Regions from separate parts of the Sphingomonas sp. AC449 genome, predicted to be linked through region 3. Evidence: riboswitches for the same ligand, from Rfam matches in the RefSeq annotation. Region 3 holds a riboswitch; each other region holds the start of a gene.
The links. Region 3 has a riboswitch for cobalamin ahead of AC0CH3_RS13155 (DUF1636 domain-containing protein). Riboswitches for the same ligand answer to the same signal wherever they lie in the genome.

Region 1 (10,771 bases), on a different contig from region 3:
TGGAGCCCCCTCGCCTGCGATGTGGGCGGCTCCAAGACCGGGACTGGTTCGGCGTACGAAGGCCTCGCAGGCGAGCGTGAAGGGCCGAAAGGCGTAGAAACGCCTGTGATCGCAAAGGCCGCGTTATGATACCGGCGCGCAATGCGGCGCGAAACTGCGCGCCAGTTCGGCAAGGCTGACCGCGCCAAGGCGCGCGACGAGCAGGGCTTCTGCCTCGCGCAATGCATCTTCCACTGCCGCATTGACGACCTTCTCGACCGCGCAGGCGGCGTCCGGATGTTCGTTGCCGATCGCGAAGAGACGCGGCCCCCCGACCGCGCGGTGAACATCGAGCAGCGACACCGCTTCCAGATCGGCCGCGATCGCCCACCCGCCGCCATGCCCCTTTTCCGACCGCACATAGCCCGCGTCGCGGAGGCCCGCCATCGTGCGGCGGACCACGACCGGGTTGGTACGCAGCATGCGCGCGATCGCCTCGGACGTCATCGGACCATCATGCCGTGCCAGGTGGAGCAGCACATGGAGCATTCGCGAGAGGCGGCTGTCGGTACGCACCCCACGATCCTTCGCACGCCGCGCGGGATTGGCAAGCATTCCGACTCACGATACTTACGATGTTGCATGATTCGCGGAGCGCAACGATGCCTGAGTTCGAGAACCCCGACCATTGGGATACCACGGCGCAACAGTATGAAAGGACCGCCCATCCCTTCACGTCGCTCTATGCCGAGGCGGCGCTGGCGCGCGTCCGCCTGACCCCCGACAGCCGCGTCCTCGATGTCGCGGCGGGCACGGGTGCGCTCGCGCTGGCCGCGGCGCGGACGGGGGCACAGGTGCTGGCAACGGACTTCTCGCCCGGGATGGTCGCGCGCATCACCGCGGCAAACCTGCCTAACGTCGAGGCGCGCGTCATGGACGGACAAGCACTGGCGCTCGAGGATGGCAGCTTCGACGCCGTCTTCTCCATCTTCGGCGTCATCATGTTTCCGGACTGGCGCAAGGGCCTCGCCGAGATGGCGCGGGTGACGCGCAAAGGCGGAAACGGCGTGATCGCCACCTGGCAGGATCGAGGCGCGGCGACGTTCCTTTTGCTGGGCCAGATCCGCCGCACGCTGTTCCCCGACCTCACAGGCATGACGATGCCCAAGGCGGTACAGGCGCTCAGCGATCCGGCCGATCTTGCGCGTGAACTGATCGCCGCCGGATATCACGATCCCCGGATGGAGCATGTCACGCATGACTACCTGCTCGACATCGCGGCTCTTGCGGAGCCGGACACGCTCTTCGGCATGTCACCCGACTGGACCAGTCTGAGCGATGCGCAGAAAGCCGCGGTCATCGGCGAGGTGCGGCAAATGGCCGCGGGCCGCGCGACCCTGCCGATCCCCTCGACCGCGTTGGTGGCGGTGGCTCGCCGCTGATGGCCAGCGGCTCAAGCTTTACCGGTACAGGCGGGTCCGACGCCGTCATCCACCCGCAGCCTTGAGACCGCGCACGTCGGAAGCGCCGACAATGACCTGGTGGCGAGGTATCGAATACGGCACACGTACCGGATCAGAACGCGATCATCACCTTGCCGAGATGATTCCCCGCCGCGAAATAGCGGACCGCGTCGGGTGCATCGTCAAAGGCGACAATCCGGTCGACGACGGTCGTCATCCGGTTCGCCACCATCGCGTCGAGCAGGTCGACGAACATGGCGGCTGCCATTGGCATCAGAACGCGAGGTTACCCGGCAGGCGTTGCAGAGCGGTGCATCGCCGCCGGGGTCAGCACCGGGAATCTCGCACCCGCCACGGACGTCGCGGGGCTTACGGCGCTGTACGACGGGCTCGTGCTGGGCGTCTCGATCCAGGCGCGGGACGGCGTTCCGGCCGAGACGCTGCGAGCCGGTATCGCTCACGCGATGGCGGCGTGGGATATGCGTCGCACCGGACTGGCAAATTGCATCGATTGACAGCGTTCTGTCCTGCGCCCGACCATTCCCCCGGACGGTTGCAGCGCGAGCGTTGATACCCCCGAGCTTGCCCGCGCCACCGCCGTCATCCGGTTCAGGCGCCGAACGCGCCGTCGATCGTATGCATTGCGCCGGTGACGAAGCCCGCCTCGGGGCCTGCGAGCCACGCGACCATTCCTGCGACTTCCTCGGGCCGTCCGTGACGCTTGATCGCCATGAAGCTGTGCATGAGGTCCTTCGTCGGACCGTCCTCTGGGTTGGCATCGGTGTCGATCGGCCCGGGCTGAACGATATTGATCGTGATGCCGCGCGGTCCGAAGTCGCGTGCGAGCCCCCGCGCCAATCCTTGCAGCGCCGACTTGCTCACCGCGTACGACGCCATGCCGGGCACGGGCATCCGGTCACCATTGACCGAGCCGATCACGATGATCCGCCCACCCTCGGGCATCTGGCGGGCCGCCTCGACCGACGCATGATATGGTGCATGAACGTTCACCCGGAACAGCCGGTCGATCGCGTCCGGGTCCTGTTCGAGCGCATCGCCAAGGATCGCGAACCCGGAGTTCACGACCAGAATGTCGAGTGGCCCACTGTCGCGTACGCGTGCGATGACCGCGTCGCGATCGGCGCTATCGGTCTGAACCGCGGTACTTCCGGTCTCGGTCGCAAGCTGCTCGGCCGCCGCCTGCGATCCCGCATAGGTGAAAACCACGGACGCACCGTCCGAGGTGAAACGCCGGACGATCGCCGCGCCGATCCCGCGACTCCCGCCGAGCACGAGGACCGATTTTCGTTGAAACGACGTCATGGCGCGTATCCTTGAGCTTTTATGTAGGAATCATTACATATAAATCCGAATGGTCACGTCAAGGTATTCTGTAATAATGACTACAGATAACAAAGTCCGTACGCGCGGTCGCCCAAGGCGCTTCGATCCCGAAGACGCGATCGCCACCGCGCGGCAGCTTTTCCATGCGCATGGCTATGACGCGGTCAGCGTCTCGGACGTCACGACGGCGCTGGGGATCAATCCGCCCAGCTTTTACGCCGCCTTCGGCAGCAAGGCCGGTCTCTATGCGCGCGTGCTGGACCAGTATGCCGCGACCGGCGCGATCCCACTTGCACAGCTTCTGCGGGACGACCGGCCTGTCGCCGCTTGTCTCGCAGCGGTTCTGGAGGAGGCCGCCCGCCATTACGCGGCCGACCCGAATGCGAGCGGCTGCATGGTGGTCGAGGGTACCCGCTCGAACGATCGCGACGCGCGCAAGGCCGCCTGCGATGTCAGCAACGCGGCCGAAGCGACTATTCACGCGTACATCGCCACCCGCCATCCGGAAAATGCCGGGCGTCTGACGGATTTCGTCAGCACGACCATGTCCGGTCTCTCCGCCAAAGCGCGCAACGGGCACGGGCTGGATCGACTTCTCGCGACGGCGCGTCTTGCGGGACTGGCGCTCGCACAGGCTCTGCCGGACGCGACGATCCGCGAGCACTCGGATTCGTACCACTCGTGATCTCCATTGGTCATTCGCGCGCGTGTCCCCGCTTCCCGACCTTTGCGGCGATGGCTGCGACCGATTGCCGGATCGTCTTTGTCAGGATACATCGTCCCCGCTGACCTGCTCCGCTGGAGACGGTCGGCATGATCGCGTCGGTGCCCCGAGAGGGGCTTAATAGGGAACGCGGTAAGGGTGGTTCGCCGCCCGAAGCCGAGGCTGTCCCTGCAACTGTAAGCGGCGAGCGCGATGCATATCGCTTCTTCCCTCACGGGAAGGGGCAGCCACTGGGCCGGACGTTACGTCCTAAAGGCCTGGGAAGGCCGTGCATCGTGTGATGACCCGTGAGCCAGGAGACCTGCCGGCGTCTGGTCGCTCTTGCCTGGCCCAGGGGGTGGCCGCGGCACGGTACTCCGTCGAGCGACGACGTGTGCGGTGGGGACCGCACGGGCATGCGTGCCGGTCGCGATGGCGTCCGGCTGGCGCGGATGTCGGCCGTTCGCGGGAGGTCCCTGCCGGGTTCGCTCGACGCCCGGGGATTACCGTAATGCCGTTTTTGTCTTCGCGCCTCGCGTTCGCGGGCGCTTTGCTGTCACCTGTTTTCGCAGCACCGCTCAATGCGCAGTCTATGCCTGCCTCCGACAATGAAGACATCCTAGTTGTCGGCCAGCATGCCCGCGACACGCTCACCACGCCAAACGCGACCGGCAGCCGCCTAGGCCTCACGCCGCTCGAGACCCCCGCGACGATCTCGGTCATCGATGGCACCACGATCCGCGCACGCGGCGACCTGTCGGTGATCGACGCGACAAGCCGTGCGCCGGGCATCAGCAACGCCGGCAACCCCGGCAACGGTGGCACCGCGCTCGCCGCACGGGGCTTCAGCGGCCAAGGATCCGTGCTCCAGCTCATCGACGGCATCAGGCTGTTCCCGGCTGCCGGCACGATCACCTTTCCGACCGATCCGTGGATGGTCGAACGGATCGACATCCTGAGTGGTCCGGCCTCGGTGCTCTACGGCCAAGGCGCGCTGGGCGGCGCGGTGAATGTCCTGATGCGCAAACCCGATACGCAGCGGACGCACGTGGAGGGCGAGATCGGCTACGGCTCGCAGGACAGCTTCCATGTCGCGGCGGGCGCAGGCGGGCCGATCACCGACCGCCTCTCCTATCGTATCGACGGCAGCTATCGCCGCTCCAACGGCTATGTCGATCGCGGCCAGTCGCGCAGCCATGCCGTCTCGGGGACGCTGCGCTGGGCACCGACCGACACGTTCATCGTTACCGCGCGAGACGATTATGGCGACCAGAAGCCGATGCGCTATTTCGGTACGCCGCTGATCGACGGACGGCTCGATGACCGCATCCGGGAGCGAAACTACAACACACGCGACGGCTTTATTCGCTACCGCGACAACCGCACCAGCCTGCAGGTCGACTGGACGCCAAGCGATGCGGTCACCGTCAGCAACCAGGCCTATCGCCTCACCTCCAAACGCTCCTGGCTCAACATCGAAAGCTATTGCTGGATCGCCGACGACAGCGTCTGTTCCAACGGCAGCGGCAACGCCGGCACACCCGGCCGCATCCTGCGGACCGACATGACCGGGATCGTCCACGACCAGACGCAATGGGGCGATCAGGGCAGCGTGACGCTCAGGACGGACGTCGCCGATGGCGTCCGCAACGACCTTGTCGTGGGCTTCGACGTCAACCTCATCAAACTGACCTACTCACACAATTTCGGGGCTGATCCGCAGGTCTCGGAGGTCGATCCCTTCGCGTTCGATCCCGGTCTGATCGTCGACACACAGGGCATCGCGCCGCGCTATCGCACGCGCACCACCGAATATGCGGTCTTTGCCGAGGACCGGCTGAAGCTCGGCACGCACGTCTCGATCGTTGGCGGCGTCCGCTACGAGCGTGACACGATCCGCCGCTGGTCGATCGATGATCCAGGCGGCGCAAGCACCGAGACGTTCGTGCTCGACAAGCGGCTGCATAACATGACCTGGCGGGTCGGGAGCGTCTATCAGCCGATCCCGACAGTGTCGCTCTATGCGCAATATGCCACCGGCGTGGACCCGCTGGGGACGCTGACGACCTATTCGACCGGGCAGGTGCAGTTCAGCAACGCGGTTGGCGACCAGGTCGAGGTCGGCGCCAAGGCAGTGTTCCTCGACGGGCATGGCACCGCGACGCTCGCCGCCTACCGCATCGTCAAGAAGCGCCTGCTGGCGCAGCTGACCCCGACGAGCCCGGTCGAGCAGGTCGGCCAGCGATCGGCCAAGGGTATCGAGGCAGCAGTGTCGCTCGATCTGCCTTACGGTGTGGGCATCGATGCGAACGGCAGCGTACTCGACGCGACGTTCGACGACTTCGTCTCCGGCGGCACGCGCTTCGACGGCAACACCCCGCCGGACGTGCCCGAGACCCTCGCCAACGTGTGGCTACGCTGGAACGCAACGCGCGCGCTTCAGGCGCGCGCCGGACTGCGCTATGTCGGGCGCCGCTATTCGGATAACGCCAACAGCTTCCGCGTTCCCAGCTACACCATTGTCGATGCCACGCTTTCCTATGCGGTGACGCCGCACCTCGCGGTCGATATCCACGGCTACAATTTGTTTGACCGGGACTATGCGCTCAGCACGTACAATAACCAGCAATGGGTTCTTGGCCGTCCCCGCGCGGTCGACGTCTCGCTTCGTGCCGGCTTCTGACGCCCGCAGGCGGCCGGCGTCTGGCAAAATGGCGACACTGCCGCCTTTCAAGAACACAGATCGTGTTTTCGGAATTGCGGCCGTTAAGCGGTTGACGTAGCATCGCCAAATCCTCGGGAGTCTTTCGAAATGATCCAGCGTCACCGCTAAAGCGGCAAGGCATACGCCAGCGGAGCAATCCGCCGACCGGACTCTGTTTTCGAGAACATCATGCAAAGAATGAAGAACAAGACGTGCGTCGTCACCGGCGCTGCCCGTGGCATCGGCCGCGCGATCGCTGCCCGGTTCCATGACGAAGGGGCTGTCGTCATCCTCACCGAAAGGGACGAAGCGGCAGGTGCAGCGACTGCGGCTGAAATAGGATGCTCGTTCGTACCGCTCGATGTGAGCGAGGAAGCCGCGTGGTCGCGACTGGCCGGCATCGTTCCCGTGGTCGACGTGGTGGTCAACAACGCCGGCGTGACGGGGTTCGAAGCCGGCATGGCGCCCCACGACCCCGAACACGCCAGCCTCGCGGACTGGCGCGAGGTTCACCGGATCAACCTCGACGGGACGTTCCTCGGCTGCCGCTACGCCATCCGCGCGATGAAGGCGGCGGGCGCAGGATCGATCATCAACATGTCGTCCCGCTCGGGTCTGGTGGGCGTTCCCGGTGCTGCGGCCTATGCCTCGTCCAAGGCGGCGATCCGTAACCACAGCAAGACGGTTGCGCTCTACTGCGCGCAACAGGGCTGGAAGATACGCTGCAACTCGATCCACCCGGGCGCCATCCTCACGCCGATCTGGGAACCGATGCTGGGCAGCGGTCCTGATCGGGGCGCCAGGATGCAGACGCTTGTCGAAGATACGCCGCTCAAGCGGTTCGGAATGCCCGACGAAGTCGCGGCGATTGCGGTCATGCTGGCTTCCGATGAAGCCACCTACGTCACCGGGACGGAGGTGACCATCGACGGTGGTCTACTCGCCGGAGGGGGAGCCTGACGCCGTTGTTGTCGCGCCCTTATTTCGAACCACCGGGCGCGACGATCTTGAACGCCTTTGGCGGTTCTGCGCCCATCAGGTTTTCGACGAAATAGTCCCATCGCCGCCGCATCATGTAATAGGATTGGTCGCCATAGCCGTGCCGTGCGCGGGGGAACAGCACCAGATCGAAGTCCTTGTTCGCCTTCTGGAGTGCGTCGACCACCAGCAACGTCGATGACACCGGGACGTTATCGTCCAGGATACCATGTGCCAGCATCAGCTTGCCCGTGAGGTTCTGGGCGAAGTCCTGATTGGCCTGCAGGTCGTAATTCGTCGTCTTTCCGTTACTCTCCAGCAAGCCGAGATACTTCTCGTAATAATCGTCCTCATAGTTCCGGTTGTCGTGGTTGCCGCTCTCGGCGATCCCGACCTTGAAGAACTCGGGATAGCGAAACATCGCGGCCGCGGTCGCGTTGCCGCCGCCTGAATGCCCCCAGATGCCCACGCGATCGGTGTCCATCCATGCATTCCGCGACGCCAGGTCCTTGATCCCGGTGACCTGATCAGGGACGGCCTGCTTGCCCATGTCGCGATAATAGAAGTCCTGAAACGCCTTCGAGCGGCGCGGCGTACCCAGCGCGTCGATCTCCACCACGGCGAAGCCGAGCTGCGCCAACGCACCCGCGTCGCCCATCGACGGCGCGAACTGCCGGGAGGAAATCGTCCCCGTGAACGGCCCCGGATAGATATAGTCGATGACCGGATATTTCTGCCGCGGATCGAGCCCTGCCGGCTTGAAGAGCAGCCCGTGACACAGCGTCTTGCCGTCGGCGCACCGGACGGCGATGTTCTCCGGTGCCTGCCAGCCCGCCGCGCGCAACCGGGTCACGTCGCCCTTCGCCAGATCCGTGACAACAGCGCCATCCGCACGCCGCAAGACCGCGGTCTGCGGCTCCTGCGGGGTCGAGTAGATATCCACGAAGTAGCGTCCATCGCTCGACGGCACCGCGATATGGTCCTGCCGCTCGGGCGTCAGCAGCCTCGGTTTGCCGCCCTTCAGATCGATCGCGTAAATGCTGCGATAATAGGGATCGACGCCGGACTCACGCCCGATACCGGCGATCAGCATCTTTCCGCTGCGCTCGTCGATATAGACCGGGTGGTCGACGTTCCAGCGGCCTTGCGTCACCTGCCGCACCAGCTTGCCGGTGCGTGCGTTGTACAGATAGTAATGACCCCAGTCGTCGCGCTGGGACCACCACAGGATCTCGCCGCGCTCGGACAGATAGCGCCAGTTGATCCCCTCGTCATTGTAGCCGCTGTCGAACCAGGTCGGCACGGTCTCGGTGAACACGTCGCGCACCGTGCCCGTGGCCGCATCGGCGATGCGCATCGTCTCCACCTTGTGGTCGCGCGAGGTCGACACGAATGCGAGCGTCCGGCCGTCCTTGGCCCATTGCATGTCCTGCGGACCCTCGCCGCACACCACGTCGTCGCACAATGACGACCGGTGCGGATCGGGCGACATCTTCAGACGGACCACAGTACCATCGCCGACATCGACGATGACGCGCTGGATATGGATGATCTCCTTGTCACCGACGAACGGGTATTTCCACGTATCGGTGCGGGAGTGGCCGACCTGCGTCGTCGTCGTCGTAAAGTCGGCCACCGCGCGCTGATCCTGCTGGAAGGTCGCGACCTTCTTCGAGTCGGGTGACCAGATCACGATCGCCTGATCCGAATGTTTCCAGCCGGCATTGTCCGTTGCGTAGCCGAAATCCTTGACGCCATCGGTCGTCAGCTGCCGCTCCGCGCCGGTGTCGACGTCGCGTACCCACAAATTCCAGTCGCGCAGGAATACCGCACGCTTGCCGTCCGGGGAGGCGACCGATGACGCCCGGCTGCGCTGCGCCGGGGCGGCTGCGACCTGCTTGGCCTGCGGGCCAGCCATCTTCGTGCACTTGTAGGGCTGCGCCAGCGCGCAGGAATATCGCTCGCCACCAACGCTCACGATCGCGGTGTTCGCCGCGAAATCCGGCTCCAGTCGCTCGACGAACAGCTTCTTCGCGTCCTGCTCCTTCAGTCCAGCCGCATTGAGCGATGCCAGCAGCGCCGCCGTCTCGAAGGCCGGGGCCTTGGTGCCCTTCGCCGCATCGCCCAGCATGATCGTCGGCACGCCGTGGCTGGTGTCCGCATACCAGAAGTGCCGCGCATCTATCCAGTGCGCGGTCCGCACCGCGTGGTCGACCAGCGGCGACGTGTACGGGCCCAATTGGTGCATGGCGCGATCATAGTCGGCGGCGGTCACAGCCGGTCGCTGCTGCGCGGCCGCCGTCCCGGCAATCGTGGAAGCCAAAAGCAAGCAGGCGATCAACCGCATCAGGGAGCTTTCTGAAGGTTAGGAACTGACGAGCCACGCAACGAAACGAGGGGTCGTCGTCCCTCCGCTCACCCTGCGCATTTCGGTCCCACTAGGACTGGGCATGGCTATCATGCAGACCCGCGGCGGCGATCACAATAGCGCTAGTCGAGCACGCGCAGCATCAGATGACGCGCCGACCATTCACGCCTAGACATTCCCCGTCCGGTAGCTCGCTCGTCTCGAACGCAAGCGCTCTGCGCCGCCGCCATTCGTCACGCCAGCGCGCGGCCCAACTGGCTATCCGTGCCCGTCGCGATGTCAGCCCGCGTGATCGGGACTGCTATGTCCGGCGTGACACCTTGGTCGGGTTGCGGTGTCGTCGGGAACCGGCCGATCAGCGGCAGGTCGGCTTCGAGCCCGGTCTCGGGCAGACGCACGAAATAGAAGCAGCCACCATTGATCCCGCGCCGGTTGCCGCCGGTCGTCTCGCCGATCAGCGTTGCGAGACGGTTGCGGCGGACGAAATCGGCGAACTGGAACGTCGCCGAGCTGTTCTGCGGCCCGATCAGAACGCGCACGTCGCCCGCATAGCGCCTGCCCCGCGGTCTGATCGGGTCGACCCGGTCGCCGGGCGCATCGAGCCGCAGGAATCGGTCGTCGATCCTCGTCGCATTCTCCCCCAGATGGTCGAAACTGCGGTCCCACGTGTCGAGTGCAGGCCGCAGGTCGTCGGGCACGGTGCGGTAGCGGATGAGCCGCTGGACCTCCTCGAACGGCGTCTCGCGTAACACCAGCCGCTCGGCGAGCGCGTTGCCACAGTCGAGCCCCCCCTCGTTCGCGCGCAGATCGACGACCAGTCGCGGCACGCGCTCTGCGACCAGCTGGTCGACCGCCTCGTCGAGCCAGCCGCGCCAGTCCCACTTGCTGTCGTAGAGCCCCCAGTTCGGCATCGACAGCAGCGCGGCATCGCCACGCCGCTCGATCGTCCAGACCGGCGTGTCACTGCGTGCATCGACGCCAGCGTGCGCGGTGGCGCGGCGCTGCGCCAGCGAGACGCCGGCAACGATCGCGGCACGTCGCCGTCCGCCAGGGTCCTCCACCGTCAGCCGGTAGCGGTCCTGCACGAACAGCATCGAGAAGAAGATGTCGAAGGTCTCGTAGCGGTCGTCGCCCTGCACCGAGAGAAGCCGGCGACGCTTGGCATCGTTGTGCCCGTCCGCACGCGCGAGCGGCATGAGCGCGGCGAGAATGGCGGCCGCGGATCGGCCATT
Region 2 (10,771 bases), on a different contig from region 3:
ATCGCAAAGCTCAGCACCCAGCACGCCACGAACAGCGCGATGATCGCGAACCCGAGCCCGTTGAAATTCTCCCCCAGCGCGGCAGCAGCGTCCCACACGCCGCCGCTCAGCCCCAGCTTCGACCCGATCAGCGCCAGCGTCTCGATCCCCCCGATCGCGATCGCGACGATCGCCGAGATCAGCGTGATCGTGATGTTGTAGTACAGCTTGCGGATCGGCTTCACGAACGCCCACTCGTACGCGCCGAGCATCACCACCCCGTCGGCGGTATCGACCAGCGCCATCCCCACCGCGAACAGCACCGGCAGCACCAGCACTGTGCCGATCGACAGCCCGTCCGCCGCCTGGCTCGCGCTTAGACCAAGGATCGCCACCTCGGTCGCGGTGTCGAACCCCAGCCCGAACAGGAACCCGAGCGGCGCCATGTGCCAGCTTTGCGTCACCAGCCGGAACATCGGCCGGAACAGCCGCGCGAGCAGCCCGCGGTTGCCGAGCAACAGGTCGAGATCCTCCTCGACATAGGCTCCACCGCGCCGGACGTGCCCGAACGTCCGCCACACCGATCGCAGGATGATCAGGTTCATCGCCGCGATCGTGAACAGGAACAGCGCGGAGATCATCGTCGCGACGACGCCGCCGACCTGCTTGAACGCCTCGAACTGCGACAGCGCATTGGCGGTCAGCGCGATCGCGACCGCGGCGATCAGGACAATCCCCGAATGCCCGATCGCGAACCAGAATCCGACCGCGATCGGCCGCTGCCCCTCCTGCATCAGCTTGCGCGTCACATTGTCGATCGCCGCGATATGGTCGGCATCGACCGCGTGACGCAGACCAAGCCCCCAGGCGAGCAATGCGGTTCCGAGCATCAGCGGCTGTGCGTGGAACAGCGAGAACGCCCACCCCCACGCGGCGATGTTCGCGGCGACCAGCATCGCGAACATCACACCCACACGCTTACGCACGGAGCCTCGCACCGGTCGTTCGATCGTCAAGCTCGTCATGTCTACCCCCCGGCGTCCGACGCGGGCGGGGGCCTGCCGCGCGAACGGCCGGGACGTGCGCCGGCCGGACGCCATGAGCGGCCGGCACGCGTCGCCGATGCGGCCCCAGCCACATGGTCGTCGCTCAGACGGCGCAGGCCGTGCCTCGGTCACCCCCTGGACCGGGACAAGAGCGACCAGACGCCGGCAGGTCTCCTGGCTCGCGGGTCAAGGCTCGACGCACACCTTCCCAGGCCGGTGGCCCAGTGGCTGCCCTTTTTGAGGGGGCGCGTGCGTGTCGCTCGCCGCTTACAGTTGCAGGGACAGCCACGGCATTGGGGCGAACCCCGCACCGCATTCCCATTCAAGCCCCGAAGGGCACCGACGCGATCTGTGCCGATCCGGGTTGCGCCGGATCAGCCAATCCAGGTTAGCGCGCTTTGCCGCGGCTGACGACAGGATTTGCATGCGGCACCGTCGCGCACCGCGATCCGCAACGTCTCGGCGGGTCGGAACGTTATCGCACCATCGCCACCCGTAACGCGGCCCGCTATCCCCGTCCGCGGGGTCATACGAGTAGCCGCCTACCCCCATTTGCCTCCAGCCCCCGTATCCATCCCCCTGCATCCTTTCCCACGCCTGCCCACCGGAGCCTTCATGCCCCCTCTCGTCCCCGTTGCCGAAGCCCAGGCCCGCCTCTTCGCGATGGCTGCGCGCGTTCCTGCCGAGCATGTTCCCCTGCGCGCTGCGATCGGGCGCTGGGCGGCGGAGGATATCGTCGCGCGCCGGACCCAGCCCGCGACCGACCTTTCGGCGATGGACGGCTATGCGATCCGCTTTGCCGACATGCCGGGGCCGTGGCGCGTGATCGGCGAAAGCGCTGCGGGCCGCTCCTTTGCGGGCATTGTCGGCGCGGGCGAGGCGACGCGCATCTTCACTGGCGCGGCGATGCCCGCCGGCGCGGACACGGTGCTCGTCCAGGAAGAGGCCGCGCGCGACGGCGACCGCCTGTCGCTCGATGGCGAAGGCCCCGCGTACGAAGGCCGCAACACGCGCCGGAAGGGCCTCGACTTCGCCACCGGCACGCGGCTGATCGCCCAGGGCGACCGGCTGAGCCCGGCCCGCATCGCCGTTGCGGCAACCGGCGGGCATGGCGCGCTCCCCGTCGGGCGGCGCCTGCGCGTCGCGGTCGCCGCGACCGGCGACGAGCTCGTCCCCGCCGGTTCGACCGAGGATCCCGTCCCTTTGCCCGAATCGAACGGCATCATGCTGGCGGCGCTGCTCGCCGATCTGCCCGTCGACATCGTCGATCTCGGGATCCTGCCCGACCGTCTCGACACGCTGCGCGACGCATTTGCGGGCGTCGACGCCGACCTGCTCGTGACCACCGGTGGCGCGTCGGTCGGCGACCATGATCTTGTCCGCCCCGCGATCGAGGCGGCAGGCGGCAGCATCGACTTCTGGCGGATCGCGCTTCGCCCGGGCAAGCCGATGATGGCGGGGACGCTCGGTCGGACGATGCTGCTCGGCCTGCCCGGCAACCCCGTTTCCGCCTTCGTCACGGCGATCCTGTTCGTCCGCCCGGTCGTCGCGCACATGCTCGGCGCGCGCGATCCGCTCCCGCAGACGACGCACGCGCTGCTCGGCGAGGATCTGCCGCCGAACGAGTCGCGCACCGACTACATGCGCGCCGAACTCCGCGACGGTCGCGCCTATGCCTCGACCATCCAGGACAGCTCGATGCTGCTCACGCTCGCGCGGTCGACCTGCCTGATCGTCCGCGACGGCGACGCGCCCGCAGCGCGTGCGGGCGACTCGGCGGAAATCCTCATCATCGCCTGACGGATCGCTTGACGCCGGCCATTGTGTTCCATAGAAGTTCCTCGTCTGTTCCGGACGGAGAACCGCTATGCTCACGCGCAAGCAGCACGAGCTTGTCTGCTTCATCAACGATCGCCTCGCAGAGACGGGCGTTTCGCCCTCGTTCGAGGAGATGAAGGACGCGCTCGACCTGAAATCCAAATCGGGCGTCCACCGCCTGATCAGCGCGCTCGAGGAGCGCAATTTCATCCGCCGCCTGCCGAACCGCGCGCGCGCGCTCGAAATCCTGCGGATGCCCGAGCGCCCGGACATGCCCGCGACGAAATCGGCTGCTGCCAAGGCCACGCCCCCGGCCGCTCCGGCAAACGCCGAGCCGTCGCCCAGCGTGCGCCCGGCGCATATCCCGGTCGCCGCGAACGACGTCGTCGAGATTCCGCTGCACGGGCGGATCGCCGCAGGCGTGCCGATCGAGGCGTTCGAAGGCAGCTCGATGCTGGCCGTCCCCGCCGCCCTGCTTGGCTCGGGCGAGCATTATGCGCTCGAGGTGTCCGGCGATTCGATGGTCGATGCGGGAATTCTCGATGGCGACTATGCGCTGATCCGCCGCACCGAGACCGCCCGCGACGGCGAGATCGTCGTTGCACTGATCGAGGACAGCGAGGCGACGCTCAAATATTTCCGCCGCGAAGGCGCGATGGTCCGGCTCGACCCCGCCAACCGCTCCTATGATCCGCAACGCTACGCCCCCGCGCAGGTCCGTGTGCAGGGCAAGCTGTCGGGCATCCTGCGGCGTTACGACTGACTATGGGGTCCCCAGGAAGGTAGATGACGAAGCGGTCGACTCCCTCCTGCCCTTATCGACAGACGTCAGGACCGGGAAAGAAGAGCGCCTCACTCCAACTCCGGATCTGACTTACCCCCGTCATCCTGACGAAAGTCAGGATCCAGGGCCAAGAGCGTCGTCCCGTACGTCCCGGATCGGCAAACCTGTCGGCGAGGGCCCAGGCTCGATGCGGGAGCCGGAACTGATCCAGCCCGCACGATACAGCAAAGCCATTACGGCCAACGGTCCACCCGCCAGAAAATCTCGCCAGTAGTAACGCGAGCGCGTTGCCATCCCGCGCGTCAGTGCGCTCCGCTTACGACCAGGACCGGACCCGACGCCCGGCCTCGTGACCGAACCGCCCCGCGGATCGTTCGAGCGTCGGGGGCATACGCCAGGGATGCCGATCACCGGGTTCGAGGACCGTCGCCACCCGCCCAGTCCGCAACGTCAGCGCGACACCGCCGGTATGTTGCAGCGTCGACCGGTCAAGCCTCAGCCACCGCGGCTCGCACTTCCTTGGCAGCCCCCGTTCGCTGACGACGATATCCGCCGCGCGACACGCGGCGACGAGGTCGGCGATCGGCACGCGATACATGCTGCGCGTCGCCAGCACGCGCCAGCGTCGCCCGTCTGCCACGACATCCGTCATGCACAGGTCGCGGCTGCACCGCGCATCGGGCTGATCCGCCAGCAGCAACGGCTCGCCGTCGACCCCGCCATTTTCCGCCAGCGTATCGCGCACATACGCCCCCGCCCGGTCGCGCAGCAGCGCCAGCCCCGCCGCCGTCCGCACCGCGACGTGCCGCCCGTCGCCGGTTACCAGGATATCGGGCGGCGGCGTCGTCAGCGCCCAGATCGCGCCGATCGCGAGCGGGATCGCACCCAGCCGCCGCCAGCGCGTCCGCCAGACCGCGATCCACAGCCCGCCGGTCACCATCGCCGCGAACGCCGCGTCGGGCATCGCAGGCAGCGATCGGACCGCGCCGGGTGCCGCGGCAACCCGGCGTGCCAGCCAGAGCAGTGCGTCAAGCGGCAGCTGAACGAGGGGCCAGACGATCCCGCCAACCCCGACCCCGTCGAGCAGGAGCGCCAGCGCCTCCAGCGGCATGATCACGAACGTCGTCAGCGGGATCGCGACGATGTTGGCGAACGCGCCGTAAACGCCCGCCTTGTGGAAGTGATAGACGGCGATCGGCATCAGCGCGATCTCGACGACCAGCCCGGTCAGCAGCAGCGATCCGAGCCCGCGGGCGACCCGCGCCAGACGCCCCTCTTCGTGCGCACCGAAGAATTCCCGGATCGCAGGATGTTCGTGGAGCGCGATGATCGCCGTGATCGCGGCGAACGACAACTGGAAGCTTGGCCCCGCGGCAGAGTCCGGGCGCACCAGCATCACGCACATCGCCCCCGCCGCGACCAGCCGCAACGTCATCGCCTCGCGCCCCATCGCCAGCGCCGCGAGCACGAGCAGCGCGGCAACGCAGGAACGGATCGTCGGCACCTGGCTGCCCGTCAGCAACGTATAGCCGATCGCAGCGGCGGCCCCCGCCATCGCCGCGATCAGCGGCAGCCGGACGTGGCGCGCCAGCCAAGGGAACAACGCGAGCAACCGCATCACCACGAGCATCGTCGCCGCGACCGCCGCGGTGATGTGCAGTCCGCTGACCGACAGGAGATGCGCCAGCCCGGCACGGCGCATCGCCTGCGAATCCGCGTCGCTGATCGCCCCGACATCGCCCGTCGCCAGCGCCGCGGCGATCCCCCCCGCACTCCCCGTCAGCCGCGATTCGATATGCTGCGACAGCGTCACGCGTATCCCCGCCCCGCGACCGCTCGGCACGATCACCCGGACCGGCGCGAACCCCCTGCCGGTCGCGCCGATCTCCGCGAACCACGCGACGCGGGCAAAGTCGTAGGCGCCCGGAACGGCCGGCAACGCGGGCGGCATCAGCCGCGCGCGCAGACCGATGATCGCACCACGCCCGAGCGGCGTCGGCATGTCGTGCTCGGCGAGGTTGACGCGGATCCGGTAGGGCAATGCCACCGGCCGCCCTTGGCCATCCGCGCCCGCACCGTCGGGCAGCAGCGTCAGACGCACGAGTTCGCGGTCGACCAGCGGCTCGATCGATTCGACCCGCGCCCGGAACGTGGCGAAGGCCGGGCCGCCAAGCACGGGTCGCGCGACGCTGTCCGATCTCAGCCAGGTCAGCCCGAGGCCGAGCCCCGCGGCCAGCGCCCCGATCGCGAGCGCGCGCGCCGCGCGCCCGCCCTGCCCAATCGCCAGTCCCGCCAGCGATATCGCCGCCAGCATCAGCAACGCGACGCGCCACGCCGCCGGACCGGGCAGCGCGAACCACAACGCGATCCCGCCCCCCGTCATCACCGGCAGCCACAAGGCGAGCTGATCGCGCTCCGCCTCCAGCCAGCGCTCGACCGCGATGCCTGCCGCCACCGCCCATTGCGGCACGCCCATTTGTCGCCGCCACGGACGCATGCTAGGGGCGGCGACGGCTGTCATGGCCATCGTTTCTCCATCGTTTCTACAGTCTGGGAGCACCCGCGGTTGGGCGCAATATCTGATACGGATGCCGTCGGTTCGGCCGCACCCGTGGTTACCCGTTTCGCTCCGTCGCCGACGGGGTTCCTGCATCTTGGCGGCGCGCGCACCGCGCTGTTCAACTGGCTGTTCGCAAAGGCGAATGGCGGCAAGTTCCTGCTCCGGATCGAGGATACCGACCGGGTCCGCTCGACCCAGCCGGCAATCGACGCCATTCTGGACGGAATGCGCTGGCTCGGGCTCGACTGGGACGGCGATGCGATCATGCAGTTCGCCCGCGCCGACCGTCACGCGCAGGTCGCGCACCAGATGGTCGAGGCGGGGCACGCCTATCGTTGCTACATGACCAACGACGAGATCGCGGCGATGCGCGCCGAGGCGCAGGCGGCCAAGAAGCCGCTCCGCATCCGCAGCCCGTGGCGCGATCGCCCGGCGAACGAGGCGCCCGACCTGCCGCATGTCGTCCGCCTGCGCGCACCGCAGGAGGGCGCGGTCACGATCGAGGACCGGGTCCAGGGCGCGGTCACCGTCCGCAACGAGGAGATCGACGACCTCGTCCTGCTCCGCTCCGACGGTACGCCGACCTACATGCTCGCGGTCGTGGTCGACGATCACGACATGGGCGTGACGCACGTGATCCGCGGCGACGATCACCTCAACAACGCGTTCCGCCAATTGCCGATCTACCGCGCGATGGACGTAATCGAGGGCGGCTGGCCCGATCCGATCTACGCGCACATCCCGCTGATCCATGGGTCCGACGGCGCCAAGCTGTCGAAGCGCCACGGCGCGGTCGGGATCGAGGCGTATCGCGACGAGATGGGCATCCTTCCCGAGGCGTTCGACAATTACCTTCTCCGGCTCGGCTGGGGGCATGGCGACGCGGAGATCATCAGCCGCGATCAGGCCGTCGACTGGTTCGACCTCGGCGGCGTCGGCAAGTCACCGTCGCGCTTCGATCTCAAGAAGCTCGAAAACCTCAACGGGCATTATATCCGCGAGGCCGACAACGCACGGCTCGCGCAGCTCGCGGCGGATCGTCTCGGCCATGACCTGCCGACCGGCGGACTGGGCCTGCTCACGCGTGCGATGCCCGTCCTGAAGCCGCGTGCCGCCAACCTGAACGAACTGGCCGAGGGGTCGAATTTCCTCTTCAGCCAGCGTCCATTAGCGATGGACGACGCCGCGGCGAGCCTTTTGCAAGGTGAGGCGAGTGCGATTTTGGGGAACGCCCATGCTGAACTTGACGCGCTCGACCAGTGGGATACGGAGGCCCTCGAAGGCGCGGTACGGCGCGTGGCCGAAGCGCGGGGCCTCAAGCTTGGCCAGGTCGCGCAACCACTCCGCGCCGCGCTGACGGGACGCAAGACGTCACCGGGAATATTCGACGTGCTCGACCTGCTCGGGCGCGACGAGAGCCTCGGTCGGATCGCCGACCGGATGGCAAGCTGATAAGATTTCGAGGAAGGATACAAGCATGAGCGAGACCGCAAACCTCAAGGTCGATGGCAAGGAATTCGATTACCCGGTCATGTCGGGTACCGTCGGCCCCGACGTCATCGATATCCGCAAGCTGTACGCACAGACGGACAATTTCACCTATGATCCGGGTTTCACTTCGACGGCATCGTGCCAGTCAAAGCTGACCTATATCGACGGTGACGCGGGCACGCTGCTGCACCGCGGCTACACGATCGGCGAGCTCGCCGAGCAGTCGAACTTCATGGAAGTCGCCTATCTGCTTCTGAACGGCGAGCTGCCGAGCGAGGACGAGCTCGCGACCTTCTCGAACACGATCACGCGCCACACGATGGTGCACGAGCAGCTCGCGCAGTTCTTCCGTGGCTTCCGTCGCGATGCGCATCCGATGGCGATCCTGTGCGGCGTCGTCGGCGCGCTCTCGGCCTTCTATCACGACTCGACCGACATCCATGATCCGGCACAGCGCGTCATAGCGTCGCACCGCCTGATCGCCAAGATGCCGACGATCGCCGCGATGGCGTACAAGTACAGCGTCGGCCAGCCGTTCGTCTATCCGGACAACACGCTGAGCTACACGGGCAACTTCCTGAAGATGACGTTCGGCGTCCCCGCCGAGAAGTATGTCGTGAACCCGATCGTCGAGAAGGCGATGGACCGCATCTTCATCCTCCACGCCGATCACGAGCAGAACGCGTCGACCTCGACCGTCCGTCTGGCCGGGTCGTCGGGCGCCAATCCGTTCGCGTGCATCGCGGCGGGCATCGCCTGCCTGTGGGGCCCAGCGCATGGCGGCGCGAACGAAGCCGCACTCAACATGCTGCACGAGATCGGCACGGTCGATCGGATCCCCGAGTTCATCGCGCGCGCAAAGGATAAGAACGATCCGTTCCGCCTGATGGGCTTCGGTCACCGCGTCTACAAGAACTACGATCCGCGCGCGGCCGTCATGCAGACGACCGTCAAGGAAGTGCTCGGCGAGCTGGGTGTGACCGATCCGGTGTTCGACGTCGCGATCGAGCTCGAGCGTCTCGCGCTCAACGATCCGTATTTCATCGAGAAGAAGCTGTTCCCGAACGTCGATTTCTATTCGGGCGTCATCCTCTCGGCGATCGGCTTCCCGACGTCGATGTTCACCGTTCTCTTCGCGCTCGCCCGCACCGTTGGCTGGGTCGCGCAGTGGAACGAGATGATCACCGATCCCGACCAGAAGATCGGCCGTCCGCGTCAGCTGTACAGCGGCCCGACGCAGCGCGACTACACGCCGATGGCATCGCGTTGATGCGCGTCCCTGCCTCGAAGATCGGGTGCTGAGATGAAGTTCAGGCCGATCCTGATTGTCATCGGCGTGGTCTGCACGCTGATGGGGTTCCTCTGGATCGGCCAGGGCCTTGGCTACGTCCATTGGCCGCAGTCGAGCTTCATGCTCGATCAGCGGCCATGGGCGGACCGCGGCGCCGCGCTCGCCGTCTTAGGGCTGGTGCTGATCCTAGTCGCGCGCCGCCTGCGTCGGTAACGTCAACACGAAGCGCGCGCCCTCGCCAGCCGCGCTGTCGATTGTCAGGTCACCGCGCATTGCACGCGCCAGCCGCCGCGCAATATAGAGCCCCAGCCCGTTGCCGCCGGGCTCCGACGGATCGACCCGCTCGAATTTCTCGAAGATGCGCGTCTGATCCGCAAGCGCGACGCCCTTGCCCTCGTCCGCGACCGTTACCGTGGCGCGATCACCCTGCGTGCTCGCGGTCACGACGACCGTGCCCCCTTTTGGCGAATACCGGACCGCGTTGCCGATCAGGTTGACCAGGATCTGCAGCACGCGGCGGAAATCACCCTGCGCGGCGATGCTTGCGTCGAACGCCGGCCGCGCGACGCCGACATCCGCGTTCGCCGCCCTGACCGACAGCAAACCCGCTGCCCGACGTGCGATGTCGGCGACGTCGATCGGCTCCGGCAGCAGCGTGAAATCGGGTCGTTCCACGGCCTGCAGATCGACCAGGTCGTCGACGAGCGCGAGCAGATGACGCCCGGCATTGGCAATATCCGACGCATAATCCGCATAATCGTGTCGCACCGGGCCATCGGCCTGAGCATGGATGCTGTCCGCGTTCGCGACGATCCGCGCCAGCGGCTTGCGGAGCGCGCGGTCGAGCCCCGCGGTGAAGGTCGGCGACAGCTGATCCGACTCCGGTCTGGCCTCGACCACCCCGCGATCGCCGCCCGCGGTGAGATCGGTAACGACCTGAACGCCCCCCACATACCCGGCAAAGGCGCCGTGCGCGTCATGCCGCGTCTCGGCGGAAATACGGACCCGCAGCCCCGTCCCCTGAAACCGCGCGGGCAGCATCGCGAGCGCGCGCCGCTGCGACAGCGCATCGAGGATCGCCGCGCCCTCGTTCTGGTCGGCATCAAGCGCGACCATCGCCGAGATCGGCTGGCCGAGCAGCGCGAGCGGATCGAACCCGTATCTGGTCCCCGCGTCGAGCGAGACGAACGTCAGATGCAGGCTCGCGTCGGTCTCCCAACGCAGATCCGCCCCGGTAGCCTGAAAGTCGAGCACCGCACGGCGTGGCGAGGCGGGCGCCCTGGACGGCTGGACCTCGCGCCAGCCACTGACGGTCAGGCGGATATGGTCGCCATCGGGCTGCGCGCGGACCCACAGGTCGATATCGACATCGTCGTCGGCGATGACCGTCCCGCGCGAGACGATGATGCCGAGCCTTTGCGACAGTTTCGTGATCGCAGCGAGCTGCGGCACCGCGAGCGGCGCGCCGATCATGCCGCCCGCGCGCGTGTTCAACGCCACCAGTACCGGGTCCGCCGACAGCAGCACGCCGTCGCGCGCGACCGCGGCCTGCGCCACGGCCGGATCGTCGGCCGGGTGATGAAACGAAGCGTGCGTCGTCATTACCGGTCAGAACGCGTGAGCGCGCGCAACGCAACCCGGAAATCGCGGTGGAGCGAGAGCGGTGCGATCGCGGCCCGCGCATCCGCCTCGGTGACCGCCATGATGCCGTCCAGCGCCTCGGCGAAGCTCTCGACATCGCGCCGTGGATCCGCCTCGGACAGCGCAAGCCCGATCCGCGCGATCGTCTCGCGGTCGAGGTT
Region 3 (7,192 bases):
AACTCGAGCGGTTTTACCCGCGCCAAACAGGCCGCCAGCCCCTCCGCCGTGACCGGGCTATCAGTCCGCCCCAGCATCCGCCCGGTCAGTTCAGGCGCCCCATGCCGCAGCAGGTGGAGCAGGAAAGGCGCGCTCACGCCACCGACACCCCCGCCTCGGCAAACGTCGCCATCCCGTCATGCGCCGCCAGCGCCGACCGGATCACCCCGACCGCAACTGCCGCCCCGCTTCCCTCCCCCAACCGCATCCCAAGCCGCAGTAAAGGCTCGAGTTTCAGCGCGGCGAGCAGTCGCTCATGCCCCGGCTCCGCCGAACAATGGCCGGCAATGCAGTGCTCCACAATGCCAGGATACGCCGCCGCAATCGGCGCAATCGCCGCCGACGAAATGAATCCATCGAGCACCACCGGCACCCCCGCCACCCGCGCCGCCACCACCGCGCCAGCGATCGCGACGATTTCACGCCCCCCGACCCGCCGCAACGTCTCGAACGGGCTATGGGCCGACCCGGCATGGTACGTGACCGCTGCAGCAACCACGGCACATTTGCGAGCGATCCCGGCCGCATCGACACCGGTCCCCGGGCCGACCCAATCGCCCGCCGTTCCGCCATAACTCCGCAAACACAACGCCGTAGCCGACGTAGAATTCCCGATCCCCATCTCACCCACGACAAGCATGTCTAGTCCCGGCACGACGACATCGGCTCCGATATTGAGTGCGGCAAGACACGCGGTGTCGTCCATCGCCGGCCCCGTCGTGAAATCCGCGGTAGGGGTTTCCAGATCAATGTCGGCGATGACGAGCTCGAGCCCGACGGCATCCGCCAGCGCATTGATCGCCGCGCCCCCACGGCGGAAATTGTCAACCATCTGTGCGGTGACGGAGACCGGAAAGGCGCTGACCCCGTGCACCGCAACGCCGTGATTTCCCGCGAAAATCGCCGCCCGTGCGCGCTCGAACCGCGGCCGCTCGCGCCCTTGCCAGCCCGCCATGAAGACCGCGAGGTCTTCAAGTCGGCCAAGAGATCCGGGCGGCTTGGTCAAGTGTGTTTGCCGCAGCGATGCGGCCCCTCGCGCAGCTTCGTCTGCCGTGGGAAGGGCCGCCAGCGCCGCCTCGAACGCCGCGACCGTGGGGAACAGCGTCACTGCGCAACATAGCCGGCAGGCGGCGTCCGAGTGATGAAATGCCCCTTGATCCCCGCAGGCCACTGCCGGAACGGCACCTGCCCCTCCGCACTCTCCGCATGCAGCACGGCATAATCGAGGATCGCCCGCGCCGCGTCCTCATCAGGCGTGAAGCGCCCCAGCACATAGCCGATCTTCGCGGGGCCGCGGACATGGATGGTGCAGAAGTCCTGACAGGCGAACAGGCACGGCATCGCCTGAACCGCAATTCCGGCATAGCGCGGATCGCTTGCCTGAACCGCCTGCAATGCCGCGACGAGCCTTGCACCGCCCCGCATACCCTCGGCATCGTCCTTCGCATCGGTGGACGCACGGCAGGTGCTGCAGGCGACGACGGCCGCACCGTCTTCGGCGGGAACCAGAATATTCGGCATTAAAACCCCATGACATACGCGCCCGCGGCCTCGGACCGCAGACTGGTTATGTCGTCGCTCGGGTTCACCCCCGTCCGCTCGGCGCACCCTGGCCGGACGAAAGACGACTGCGACGGGCAGGTCTCCTGGCTCACGGGTCACAGCCCTCCGCACCGCCTTCTCGGGACCGGAATCCCAATGGCATGATGGCACGATGGCTCGCCGCTTACAGTTGCAGGGGCAGCCGGGGTTCTCCCGTTCCCTTTTCATCCCCGTCGCCGGGGAACCTGTCGCAGCACCCCGAATAGGCGTGTCGCCGGGCGCTGGTCAATCGTGCCGTGACGTCGCGCGCGCGATGGGAACGATGAGCGGCACGTTCGCCACCGATCCGAACCAGGCGCGGATACCATAGGTTTCGCGCAGGCGTTCGGGCGTCAGCACGGCGTCCGGCGGACCATCCGCGACCAGCCGCCCGCGGTCGATCATCATTAACCGGTCGCAATAGCGCGCGGCAAGGCTCAGATCATGAAGCACCGCGATCACCAAGACCCCGCGCATGGCTTGGTCGCGCAGGATTTCCATCACCCGCATCTGGTGCGCGGGATCGAGCGACGCGAGCGGCTCGTCGACGATCAGCGCGGGCGCCGCGACCGCAAGCGCGCGGGCAAGGAGGACCCGGGCGCGCTCGCCGCCCGACAATTCGGTCGCCGTCCGCGTCGCGAACGCCGTTACGTCCGCCGTCGCCATGGCCCGGTCGACCGCGGCCCGGTCTTCCGTCGTCATGCGCGACAGCGGCGCCAGGTGCGGCAACCGTCCCAGCGCGACGAGCCGGTCGACACTCAATGGCCAATGCAGGCTCTGGCCCTGAGGCAGATACGCAATCGTTCGCGCGATCTGCGCCCGCGAGCGTCGGCCAAGCGGCTGTCCATCGAGCAGGATATCCCCCGTCGAGGCGACGAGCCCCAACAGCGCCTGCACCAGCGTCGATTTTCCTGCGCCGTTGGGACCGACGATACCGATCAACGCCCCGCCATCGGCGGAAAAGCTGACCTGCTCCACGACGTCCACCCCAGCGCGACGAACGACCAGATCTCTTGTGGCGAGGCTCACCATGACCGCCGCTCGCGCATTAGTTGGACGACGAACACCGGCACGCCTAGAAACGCGGTGACCACGCCGAGCTTGAGTTCGCTCGAGGTGGGGATCACGCGCACCAGGACATCGGCGAAGGTCAGCAGCGCGGCGCCGCCGATCGCGGATGGCAGCAGGATCGCCGATGGTGACCGGTCGGTCAGCGGACGGATCAGGTGCGGGACGATCAGCCCGATGAACCCGATCGCGCCCGAAACCGCGACGGCACCGCCGACACCGACCGCGATCCCGACGAGTATCCGGGCACGCGTGTAGCGGAGATCGACACCGAGTGCGCGCGCGCCATCTTCTCCGAGCGACAGCGCATCGAGCGCGCGCCCGTCCCACGCCACCAGCACGATCCCGACCGCGATGCAGGGCAGCGCGAGCATCACGTGCGTGAACGAACGATCTTCAAGCGATCCGAGCAGCCAGGTCATGATCTCCATCGCGGCAAAGGGGTTGGGCGAGAGGTTCAGGGCAAGGCTGACCCCGGCAACGGCGAGCGTTCCCACCGCGATGCCCGCAAGGATCAGCGACAGCGCACTTTCCGATCCAGCCGACAGCACGAACAACAGTCCAAGCGCGGCGAACGCCCCGATGATCGCCAGCGCGGGCAACATCGCCGGGTGTATCTCCGCGACCCCGAAGTACAGCGCGATCACCGCCCCGAGCGACGCGCCGTTCGAGGCGCCGAGAACCGACGGCTCGGCAAGCGGATTGCGCAGAAACCCCTGCAGGGCGGCACCTGACAGCCCAAGCATGGCGCCGACTGCCAGCCCGAGAATGGCGCGCGGAAGCCGCAGCTCGAGCAGGATCGCGCGCTCGATCGGGTCGCCATGTCCGATCAGCGCTTCGAAAACGTGACCCGGCGGGATCGCGGCGCTCCCGATCGCGACCGACGCCACCCCCGCCATCGCGGCAAGCAGCATCAGTCCGCCGAGCAACCGTCCGCGCGTCACGCGCCTGATCCTGACCGCGTCTGTCTCATCGTTTCCGCCTAGCGCATATGTCATCGCTGCGGCAGGACTTTGCGCATGCGCCACGTTTTCCCGCTGATCGCCCTGACGACGCTGGTTTTGCCGACGTCGACCGCCGCGGCGCCGAGCTTGCCGCGCAGGATCGTGTCGCTCAATCTGTGCGCGGACCAGTATCTGATCGCGCTTGCCGATCCGTCGCAGATCGCGGCGCTCACGAGGTTCGCGCGCGACCCCGACATGTCCGCCGTCGCGGCTCAGGCGAAGCACATGCCGTCGAGCCGCGGCAGTGCAGAGGATGTGCTGATGCTGCGCCCCGATCTTGTCATAGCCTCGCCGTTCCGCCGCAAGACCATCGCCGATGTGCTGGGTCACCAGCGTATCGCGACGCTCGATCTTCCCCCCGCGGACAGCTACGCCGCGATCGTCGCGCAAGTCCGCCAGGTTGCGGCGGCAGTGGGACATCCCGACCGGGGCGAGAGGCTGATACGCCGGATGGACACCGCCTTGGCACGTATACCACCCGCTGTCGGCCGGGGACGCGTCGCCGCCTATTACCAGCGTCGCGGATTTCTGACGGGCAAGGGAACGTTGATCGACGATCTCATGCAGCGTCTGGGCTTGACCAACCTGGCCACGAGGCTCGACAAGCCGGCGCTATCGCAGCTGTCGCTCGAGCAGATGGCGCTCGCGCGTCCGGACTATCTGGTCGTCGAGAGCGCGACGGACCGCGTCACCGATCAGGGTACCGAGATGCTCCACCACCCCGTACTCGCACGGATCAAGCGCCTGCGCATCCCTGAGGCCTGGACGGTGTGCGGTGGCCCCGCCTATGTCCGCGCCGCCCGGAGCCTCGCAGCGCAACTGCAGGAATAGCGGCGCGGCCGGCGCTGGGACGACCATCGGGTCGCCCGCGCGGGCAGGCTAGAACTCGACCCCCGCCTGCGCCTTGACGCCGCCTCGGAACGGATGTTTGACCTGCCCCATCTCGGTCACGAGATCCGCCGCGGCGATCAGCGCGTCGGGGGCATTCCGCCCGGTCGCAACGACATGCGTCATCTCCGGACGCGCCGCAAAACCGCTGAGCACCTCGTCGAGCGGCAGATAATCGTACCGCAGGACGATGTTGATCTCGTCGGCGATGACCATCGCATAGGACGGATCGGCGATCATTCGCCGAACCTCGTCCCAAGCCTCGCGCGCGACGGCAATGTCGCGCGTTCGGTCCTGCGTATCCCAGGTGAAGCCCTCGCCCATCGGTTTGAACGCGACCAGGTCGGGGAATGCGTCGAAGATCACCTTCTCCCCCGTCGTCATCGCACCCTTGACGAACTGGACGATCCCGACCTTTCGCCCATGCCCCATCATCCGGACCGCCATGCCGAGCGCCGCCGTGGTCTTCCCCTTGCCGGGCCCGGTATGCACCATGAGCAGGCCCTTCTCGATCGTCTTGGCTGCGACGATCCTGTCCTGGACGACCTTCTTCTTGGCCATCCGCGCCTTGTGATCCGCCTCGCTGCGCATCAGAACGCCGCCTTGATGCCGGCATAGGCACCGCGGCCCTGCCCGACATAGCTGAACACCTCCTCGTACCGCTCGTCGAACAGGTTCTCGACGCGCCCGAAGACCGATAGCGTCGGGCTCAGTTGATAGGCTGCGTTGAGGTTGACGAGGACATATTCCTGGAGCGCCAGCCGTACCGGCACATAGCTCGGATCGGTATACGCATCGTCCTGCTGACGGCCATTGTATCGCACCGTCAACGTTCCCGATAAACGCTCGTCACGACTGAACGCGGTCATGTTGACGCTGCCGATATGGCTCGGCCGGCGAATCTCGACGCTGCCGTCCTCGCGCGCGCGCAGATAGGTGTAGGCAAGATCAAACCGCAGTTGCGTGATCGGCCGCGCGCTGGCGAACACCTCGACGCCGTGCTGCTTCGACCGCGTATCGCGGTTGCCGGGGGTCGCAACGAAATCGGGCTCTGGATAGGTTGTGAAGATCTCGTTCGTCAGGCGACTGTCGAAATAGGTCGCGCCGATCGTCGCGCGGTCACCCCCGAAACTCTGTTCGAGACCAGCTTCCCATCCCTTCGACTTCTCGGGCTTGAGGTTCGGATTGCCGATATAGCGACCATCCGCATAGCCGAAGAGATCGAAATAGCCCGGGTTCTTCACCCCCGTCCCGTAGGCGCCGCGAACGCGTGTACCCGTGGCGAAGCGATAGCTTGCCTGCGCACGGTAGGTCGTGGTGTCGTCGAAGCGCGTATTCTCGTCGCGGCGGACGGAAGCGCCAATCGCCAGCGCGTCATCGACCACGACGTCATACTGGCCGACGATCCCGACATTGTCGGTATGGCGTCGTCCGGTGAATACGAACTCCGAGGGGACCGGGCTAAGCGTCTGGAATTCCTCTCGTTCTACATCGACGGCACCCGTCAGGCGGTGCTGGATCCGGTCGGTCCCGAACCGGAACGCACTTTCGAACGAGCCCTTGTACCGCCGTCCCTTGTTGCCGAAATTGAGCGCGTCGTCGACGAGTGCCCGGCGCGTCGTGTCGGCGAATTGCCCGCTCAGCGCGTTCGTCCAGCGGCCGTCCGCGAGCACCACCTCGGCGCGTACGAGCCCGTAATAGGCCTCCACCGTACTGCGGGCGCCTGGCGTGTCGACGACTGTGCCGAACTGCGGACCACTCAACGCCGTGTCGTTGCTGTCGGCGTCTGTATGGCTGTAGCGGCCGACCGCGGTTACTTTGAACGTATCGCCGGGCGACCAGATGAGCTTGCCGCTCGCGCCGACGCTTTTTGCGCCGATGTCGCGCGACCCGCCGCGCGCGGTCAGCGTGCCGTCGGTTAGATAGGTCGAACCCGACAGAGCGTAGTCGAGGTTCCCGGAAACGCCTGCGACGCGGGCGCCGCCCGAGAATGTGCCGAACGATCCGCCCTCGGCGCGCAGCGTTGTGCCGGGCGCTTCCGCCCCGCTCAGCGTCAGATATTGGATGACGCCGCCGATCGCGTCCGATCCGTATAGCGCCGATTGCTGACCGCGCAGCACCTCGACCCGCGCCGCCTCGTCCGCGATCAGCGTCCCGAAATCATATTCACCCTGATAGGGATCGGACACTTCGATCCCGTCGATCAGGACGAGCACATGGTTGCCCTCCGACCCGCGGATGCGCACCTGTGTCGTACCACCGATCGCGCCCGTCCGACTGACCGCAAGGCCAGGCACGTCGCGCAGCACGTCGGACACGATCCGAGTCTGCCGCCGGTCGATCGCGGCGGCATCGATCACCGTCACCGACGCGCCAAGCTGGACGACCGGCACGGCATCGCCCGAACGCGAGGCGGTGACGACGACCTCGGCACCATCAACCGCGCGCTCGGCCGCCCCCGCGCCCGCCCGATCCGCATCGGCGAACGCCGGCGATGCGGCGGACGTTGCGGTGGCGAGCGCCATCAGCGATACGAAAACTCTGGTCATGAAACGATACCCCCGGCGTCACGAGCGACCGGCCGGGGCGTGCCGTCCGATGATCCGGACGGT

Region 1: it holds a riboswitch for cobalamin, as region 3 does, so the genes downstream of both, AC0CH3_RS08510 (TonB-dependent receptor) here and AC0CH3_RS13155 (DUF1636 domain-containing protein) in region 3, are expected to answer to the same signal.
Region 2: it holds a riboswitch for cobalamin, as region 3 does, so the genes downstream of both, AC0CH3_RS05550 (HoxN/HupN/NixA family nickel/cobalt transporter) here and AC0CH3_RS13155 (DUF1636 domain-containing protein) in region 3, are expected to answer to the same signal.

What each region holds. Positions count from the first base shown of each region.
Region 1 is NZ_CEEDCZ010000003.1:421,200-431,970, forward strand. Features, by position in the region: gene AC0CH3_RS08480 (Rrf2 family transcriptional regulator) at 124-555, opposite strand; gene AC0CH3_RS08485 (class I SAM-dependent methyltransferase) at 642-1,421, shown strand; gene AC0CH3_RS08490 (zinc-binding dehydrogenase) at 1,555-1,698, opposite strand; gene AC0CH3_RS08495 (hypothetical protein) at 1,697-1,957, shown strand; gene bdcA (SDR family oxidoreductase) at 2,052-2,765, opposite strand; gene AC0CH3_RS08505 (TetR/AcrR family transcriptional regulator) at 2,842-3,471, shown strand; cobalamin riboswitch at 3,595-3,833, shown strand; gene AC0CH3_RS08510 (TonB-dependent receptor) at 4,082-6,172, shown strand; gene AC0CH3_RS08515 (SDR family oxidoreductase) at 6,383-7,153, shown strand; gene AC0CH3_RS08520 (S9 family peptidase) at 7,173-9,419, opposite strand; gene AC0CH3_RS08525 (S41 family peptidase) at 9,773-10,771, opposite strand, start outside.
Region 2 is NZ_CEEDCZ010000002.1:414,041-424,811, reverse strand. Features, by position in the region: gene AC0CH3_RS05550 (HoxN/HupN/NixA family nickel/cobalt transporter) at 1-944, opposite strand, end outside; cobalamin riboswitch at 1,173-1,384, opposite strand; gene AC0CH3_RS05545 (molybdopterin molybdotransferase MoeA) at 1,641-2,825, shown strand; gene lexA (transcriptional repressor LexA) at 2,893-3,606, shown strand; gene AC0CH3_RS05535 (ComEC/Rec2 family competence protein) at 3,944-6,154, opposite strand; gene gltX (glutamate--tRNA ligase) at 6,194-7,639, shown strand; gene AC0CH3_RS05525 (citrate synthase) at 7,665-8,948, shown strand; gene AC0CH3_RS05520 (hypothetical protein) at 8,982-9,182, shown strand; gene AC0CH3_RS05515 (sensor histidine kinase) at 9,156-10,571, opposite strand; gene AC0CH3_RS05510 (DUF2336 domain-containing protein) at 10,571-10,771, opposite strand, start outside.
Region 3 is NZ_CEEDCZ010000007.1:188,166-195,357, reverse strand. Features, by position in the region: gene AC0CH3_RS13165 (histidine phosphatase family protein) at 1-137, opposite strand, end outside; gene cobT (nicotinate-nucleotide--dimethylbenzimidazole phosphoribosyltransferase) at 134-1,147, opposite strand; gene AC0CH3_RS13155 (DUF1636 domain-containing protein) at 1,144-1,551, opposite strand; cobalamin riboswitch at 1,659-1,845, opposite strand; gene AC0CH3_RS13150 (ABC transporter ATP-binding protein) at 1,867-2,652, opposite strand; gene AC0CH3_RS13145 (FecCD family ABC transporter permease) at 2,646-3,602, opposite strand; gene AC0CH3_RS13140 (ABC transporter substrate-binding protein) at 3,708-4,523, shown strand; gene cobO (cob(I)yrinic acid a,c-diamide adenosyltransferase) at 4,572-5,171, opposite strand; gene AC0CH3_RS13130 (TonB-dependent receptor plug domain-containing protein) at 5,171-7,129, opposite strand.